DNA from 2 places in the Citrobacter sp. MNAZ 1397 genome. Region 1 is predicted to be linked to the other one. Evidence: riboswitches for the same ligand, from Rfam matches in the RefSeq annotation. Region 1 holds a riboswitch; the other holds the start of a gene.
The links. Region 1 has a riboswitch for thiamine pyrophosphate ahead of thiM (hydroxyethylthiazole kinase). Riboswitches for the same ligand answer to the same signal wherever they lie in the genome.
Positions count from the first base shown of each region.

Region 2: it holds a riboswitch for thiamine pyrophosphate, as region 1 does, so the genes downstream of both, thiB (thiamine ABC transporter substrate binding subunit) here and thiM (hydroxyethylthiazole kinase) in region 1, are expected to answer to the same signal.

Region 1 is NZ_JAKIVH010000001.1:533,245-536,655, reverse strand. Features, by position in the region: gene thiD (bifunctional hydroxymethylpyrimidine kinase/phosphomethylpyrimidine kinase) at 200-1,000, opposite strand; gene thiM (hydroxyethylthiazole kinase) at 997-1,785, opposite strand; TPP riboswitch at 1,820-1,917, opposite strand; gene L2097_RS02285 (hypothetical protein) at 2,138-2,383, opposite strand; gene L2097_RS02280 (zinc-binding alcohol dehydrogenase family protein) at 2,767-3,411, shown strand, end outside.
Region 2 is NZ_JAKIVH010000002.1:392,508-395,918, reverse strand. Features, by position in the region: gene sgrR (HTH-type transcriptional regulator SgrR) at 1-1,642, shown strand, start outside; TPP riboswitch at 1,719-1,819, shown strand; gene thiB (thiamine ABC transporter substrate binding subunit) at 1,853-2,836, shown strand; gene thiP (thiamine/thiamine pyrophosphate ABC transporter permease ThiP) at 2,812-3,411, shown strand, end outside.

The DNA of each region.
Region 1 (3,411 bases):
CAAAATAAGCCTGGTACCGATTGTCGAGGCTTGCCACCATAACGCCATTTTTCAGCATTTTCTGCTGGCACGTTTCGGGTTGTGGTTTACCGCTGTGCGGCGCTCAATATTTTTCCCCCGGTCCCCCTACCCGGCTGGCGCTGCGCTGAGCCGGGTGAAGTATTACGCGTAGCCTGATCGCCATCCGGGAACCGCTCCCTCACCACCACTGATGAAAATGGTGTACCGGGCCGATGCCCTGCCCCACTTCCAGCGTGTCTGCCTGGGCCAGTGCCGCCGACAGCCAGCGCTTGGCTTCATTGACCGTTGAAGCCCAGTCCGCATGACGTGGACGCAATGCCGCCAGGGCGGCCGACAGCGTACAGCCCGTGCCGTGGGTATTTTTGGTTTTTATACGGGGTGCGGTGAAACGCTCGGTGCCATTACGGGTAAACAGCCAGTCCGGACTTTCATCATTATCCAGATGCCCGCCTTTTATAAGCACCGCTTCGCATCCCAGTGCCAGCAGCGCTTGACCCTGTTCATGCATCTCGCGTTCGTTGCGGGCGTGAGGGGCATCCAGCAGCGCGGCGGCCTCGGGCAGATTGGGGGTAATCAACGACACCTGCGGCAACAGATGTTGTCGCAGCGCCGTTACCGCCGAAGGGGAAAGCAGCGGGTCGCCGCTTTTTGCCAGCATGACGGTATCGAGTACCACATTTTGCACCTGGTAGCGGCGCAAGCGCTCCGCCACCGCTTCCACGATATCTGTTTCCGCCAGCATGCCGATTTTAGTCGTATCAATGCGTACATCGCTGAACACCGAATCCAGCTGTGCGGCGACAAAATCGGGCTCAATACGATAGACCGACTGTACGCCGCGAGTATTTTGCGCCACCAGCGCGGTAATGACCGAGCAGCCATAGGCGCCCAGCGCAGAAAAGGTTTTCAGATCCGCCTGAATACCCGCCCCACCACTGGGGTCCGTTCCGGCAATAGTCAATGCGTTGATCCGCTTCATGCCAGTACCTCCCCATGAAGCGCATAGAGGGCGTCGAGAAACGCAGGAATAAAACTGCCAGGTCCGCGTGTGGTCGCCACTGCCAGACTGCCCGCCTGAGCCATAAACGCGCACGCCGCCGCCACGTTATACAGGCGATCGCCCGGCAAGGCGCAACAGGCGGCTACCACTGCCGACAATGCACAGCCTGCCCCCACCACGCGGGTCATCAGCAGATCGCCGCCCGTCACGCGCAGGGTACGAAGACCATCGGTGATGTAATCCACCTCGCCGGTCACCGCAACAATGGCCCCCGTCTGGCGGGCCAGCGCCTGGGCCGCAGGCAGCGCGGCAATCGCGGTATCGGTGGTGTCCACACCACGTCCTCCGGCACTCATCCCGGCGAGCGCCATAATTTCCGAAGCATTACCGCGCACGGCAGCAGGCTGCAAAGCCAGAAGCTCGCGACAAAAATCGCTGCGAAAAGTTAATGCTCCGACGGCAACCGGATCCAGCGTCCAGGGCTTACGCGCGGCGGTGGCGCTTAAAATGGCCGTCTGCATCGCATCGGCGCGTTCGCGGGTCAGCGTGCCGACATTAATCAGCAGCGCGTCCGCAATGGCGGCAAATTGCTGTGCTTCGTCGCGGTCAATCACCATCGCCGGGGACGCCCCCAGCGCCAGCAGGACATTGGCCGTAAAGGTCTGCACCACGTCGTTAGTCATGCAGTGAACGAGCGGCGTATGTTTACGAAATTGCTGAAGAATTTGCGCGATTTGCGCACGGTGAAGCAGGTCAGGTTGCATCGATTCGCTCCTGCCCGGCGTGAAGAAGGGATGCCGGGCAGGCATCTGACTTCCCTACGCTGGCATTATCCAGATCAGGTAATACGGGTATTTCTCAGCCCTTCGTGAAAAGGGGCACCCCGAGTCAAATAAAATCAATAAGTTGTGATTAACGTTTGTTAATCCCGGATCAGGATAAAGCCACGGAGAAGTCTTGTAAACGATAAACCCGTTTTCCTTACCATGGTATCAGTAAGTCGGCGCAGAAAACGGTGTGAGGAAACTTGATATGTCTGCTTATTCTGCACCCAGGACGAGCATTCTTTTTGAGAGTACACACATAGCATACTCCCGTTTGCCCTGCCCGGATGAGTTACTCCGCCACACCCACGACATAGTGGCCATCCTTGCTCTTGATCGTGTATCTGCGTGTATCATCACAAATCACAATCAGAGAACCACCGAACGCGGCGGGATAGACGCCCTCAACCTTGTTGCACTCATGTCCAGACTCGCGAATCAGCCTCTGGCTTTCCACTTTCAGTTGCGGTGATCCAGAATCAGCAAGAGCGCCAGCGCACATGCCCACGCCCAACATTACAGTTAGAATCCGTTTCAAAGCAGCCTCCTTCGCCGGGTAAGTAAACGTATCATCGGCAAAAAGTTAAAAGAAATTAATCAATTCAGTCGATAGAAAAGACAATTTTGAGCTTAAAAATAAATAGTAACCGGGTGCACAGATTTCAACGCAAGGAGGCGATGATTAAAACCACGGCCCCTGCTGTGCTCTGCTGCACACCGCAAAATGCCGCGCAAAGCACTCTGCCATAAGGAGTAGCGCCCTGTCACTGCCCCGCGTCAGAAATTTTCCGCACCGGGGTATTCCACGCTATTTTCACTCCTGCAGGATAAGTGCTCACCTCCCGCCCGGGTTTTTCACTTACCACCTGGCGAACTAGCATAAACACATCCCCTGACGAATAACGACATTACGGAGTATTTATGAAAGCAATCGCCATTACACAGGCCGCACAGAACGGCAGCAACCTTGATTTTTTAACCGACATTGAGTTACCGACGCCGAAAGCCGAAGGGCATGATGTGCTGGTCGAGGTGAAAGCCGTCTCCGTTAACCCGGTGGACACCAAAGTGCGTGCCGGGTTTAACGCCGATAAACCTCGTGTGCTGGGCTGGGACGCGACCGGTGTGGTTACCGCCATTGGCGATAAGGTCACGTTATTTAAGCCCGGTGATGAAGTCTGGTATGCCGGGGCATTGACCCGTCCTGGCAGCAACAGCGAATTTCAACTGGTGGATGAGCGCATTGCCGCCCGTAAGCCAGCCTCACTGGATTTCGCCTCTGCCGCGGCCCTGCCGCTGACCGCCATTACTGCCTGGGAAATGTTGTTTGACCGTTTAGGCGTGCGTGAAAATGGCAATGAAGGCGACGTGCTGCTGATTGTCGGCGCCGCCGGCGGCGTAGGCTCGATTCTGACGCAACTGGCGCGTAAGCTGACCCGCCTGACCGTGATTGGCACGGCATCCCGCCCGCAAAGCCAGCAGTGGGTCAGTGAGCTGGGCGCGCATCATGTTATCGATCACAGCAAACCATTAACCGAGGAGCTGGCGCGTATTGGCATTAAGCAG
Region 2 (3,411 bases), on a different contig from region 1:
CCTGCAACAACAGTTCATTCGTCTATGGCAATGTTGTGACGGGAAATCTCAGGAGACAACGCTCAATGAGTTGGCCGATTTGCTGAGCTGTTCCCGTCGCCATATGCGCACCCTGCTCAATACCATGCAAGATCGTGGCTGGCTGACCTGGGAGGCAGAAGCCGGACGCGGCAAACGTTCGCGCCTGACATTTCTCTATACCGGTCTCGCCTTACAGCAACAGCGGGCAGAGGACTTACTGGAACAGGATCGTATCGAGCAACTGGTTCAACTGGTGGGCGATAAGAGCGCAGTCCGCCAGATGTTGATCTCGCATTTGGGCCGTAGCTTCCGCCAGGGGCGGCATATTCTGCGGGTTTTGTACTACCGTCCACTGCGTAATCTGCTGCCAGGCACCGCCCTGCGGCGCTCTGAAACCCACATGGCGCGGCAGATTTTTAGCGCGCTGACACGCATAAATGAGGAAAATGGGGAACTGGAAGCCGATATCGCGCATCACTGGAAAGCGATCACGCCGCTCCACTGGCGTTTTTATTTGCGCCCCGGCATCCATTTTCACCATGGGCGTGAACTCGAAATGCGCGATGTCATCGCCTCCCTCGAACGCGTCTGTACACTGCCGCTCTACTCGCATATCACCCAGGTTATCTCTCCGACGCCCTGGACGCTGGATATTCACCTGTCGCAGCCGGACACCTGGCTGCCCTGGCTGATGGGACATGTGCCCGCCATGATCCTGCCGCAGGAGTGGAACTCGATGGACAATTTCTCCAGCCATCCTGTCGGCACTGGGCCTTATGCGGTCACGCGCAATAATAATAACCAGCTGAAAATTCATGCGTTTGATGACTACTTCGGTTATCGCGCGCTTATCGATGAAGTCAATGTCTGGGTACTGCCGGAAATTGGCGATGAACCGAATGGCGGCCTGACCATTGACGGGCCAACCGACGGGGAAAAAGCGGTCGAAAGCCGCCTCGAAGAGGGCTGTTACTATCTGCTCTTCGATGCCCGCTCACACCGGGGCGCAAACCAGGCCGTTCGCGACTGGATAAGCCAGGTTCTCTCCCCCACCCGGCTGCTCTACCACGCGGAAGAACATTATCAACAGTACTGGTTCCCGGCGTACGGCCTGCTGCCGCGCTGGCACCATGCGCGACCTGGCAGTGGTGAAAAACCTGCGGGGCTGGAATCACTCACCCTGACTTTCTATCGCGATCACAACGAGCATAAAGCGATTGCCAACACCATGAGCAAGCTACTGGCGCAACATGATGTGCGCCTGGAGATACAAGAAGTGGATTACGAAGAGTGGCACCGCGGCGATATCGTCAGCGATATCTGGCTCAATAGCGCCAACTTCACGCTGCCGCTCGATTTTTCCCTCTTTACGCATTTGTATGAAGTCCCGCTGATTCAACACTGCGTCCCGCTGGACTGGCAGGCCGATGCTGAGCGTTGGCGCGCCGGAAAGATGAATCTGGCCGTCTGGTGTCAGCAGTTACTGGCAAGCAAAACCCTGGTTCCGCTGATTCATCACTGGCTGCGGATTCAGGGTCAGCGCAGTATGCGCGGTCTGCGTATGAACACCCTTGGCTGGTTTGACTTCAAATCCGCATGGTTCGCCCCGCCCGACCCGTAATCGTTCAGATTCTGGCGCTTCCTGCTGAATGATAAAGGGGCGCTTTCAGAAAACTTACAAAATCATTACAATGGCGCAGTGCTCAACGGGGTGCTGCGCCAAAAGCGTGTGCTGAGAAAATACCCGTCGAACCTGATCCGGATAACGCCGGCGAAGGGATTTGAGGCTATCGCTTAAAATCCTCTTTGCCACCCATTTTTGAGGTGCAAAGTGCTTAAAAAAGTTCTGCCATTCCTGCTGCTTGCCGCAGCTCCCGCTTTCGCGAAACCGACCCTGACCGTTTACACCTACGACTCCTTCTCTGCGGAATGGGGACCGGGACCCGCGGTAAAAAAAGCCTTCGAAGCCGACTGCAACTGTGAGTTGAAATTTGTCGCGCTGGAAGATGGCGTATCACTGCTTAACCGTCTGCGTATGGAAGGCAAAAACAGCAAAGCGGATGTGGTGCTGGGGCTGGATAACAACCTACTGGAAGCCGCCACACAAACCAAACTGTTCGCCAAAAGCGGCATTTCCCCGGACGCCGTTACCGTGCCTGGCGGCTGGAAAAACGACACCTTCGTTCCGTTTGACTACGGCTGGTTTGCGTTCGTTTATGACAAAAACAAGCTGAAAAACCCACCGAAAAGCCTGAAAGAACTGGTAGAAAGCTCACAGAAATGGCGCGTGATTTATGAAGATCCGCGGACCAGTACGCCAGGTCTCGGCCTGTTGCTGTGGATGCAGAAAGTGTACGGCGATAAGGCCCCGGACGCCTGGCAAAAACTGGCGGCCAAAACCGTCACGGTCACCAAGGGCTGGAGTGAAGCCTACGGTCTGTTCCTGAAAGGAGAAGGTGACCTGGTGCTGAGCTACACCACCTCTCCGGCTTACCACATCATTGAAGAGAAGAAAGACAACTACGCCGCCGCGGCCTTTAGCGAAGGTCACTACCTGCAGGTTGAAGTGGCTGCCCGAACCGCTGCCAGTAAGCAGCCGGAACTGGCAGAGAAATTCCTGAAATTTATGGTCTCTCCGGCATTCCAGAACGCCATCCCGACTGGCAACTGGATGTACCCGGTCAGCAATGTCTCTCTGCCCGCCGGATTCGATGCGCTGGTGAAACCACAAACCTCGCTGGAATATACCCCGCAAGACGTCGCAACCCAGCGCGGCGAATGGATTAATGCATGGCAACGCGCCGTCAGCCGCTAACCTTCGGCTGGCTGGTTCCCGGTCTGGCCGCCGCCACACTGATGGTGGTGGTGGCCATCTCCGCGTTTCTCGCACTCTGGCAAAACGCCCCTGCGGCCGATCTGACAGCACTCCTGCACGATAGCTATCTGTGGCACGTGGTACGTTTTTCTTTCTGGCAGGCCTTTTTATCGACGCTGCTTTCCGTCGTGCCGGCCATTTTTCTCGCTCGCGCGCTCTATCGGCGACGCTTCCCAGGTCGTCTTGCCCTGCTGCGCCTGTGCGCGATGACGCTGATCCTCCCGGTACTGGTTGGGGTATTTGGTATTCTGAGTGTCTATGGCCGCCAGGGCTGGCTTGCCTCCGCGTTTCGCGCGGCAGGTCTGGACTGGACATTTTCACCGTACGGGTTGCTGGGCATTTTGCTGGCGCACGTTTTTTTTAACCTGCCGATGGCCGCCCGTCTGCTGTTACAGACTCTGGAGCAGATCCCCGGCGAGCAGCGACAATTGGCCGCTCAGCTCGGTATGCGCGGCTGGTCTTTCTTCCGTTATGTCGAGTGGCCCTGGCTGCGTCGACAGATCCCGCCTGTCGCG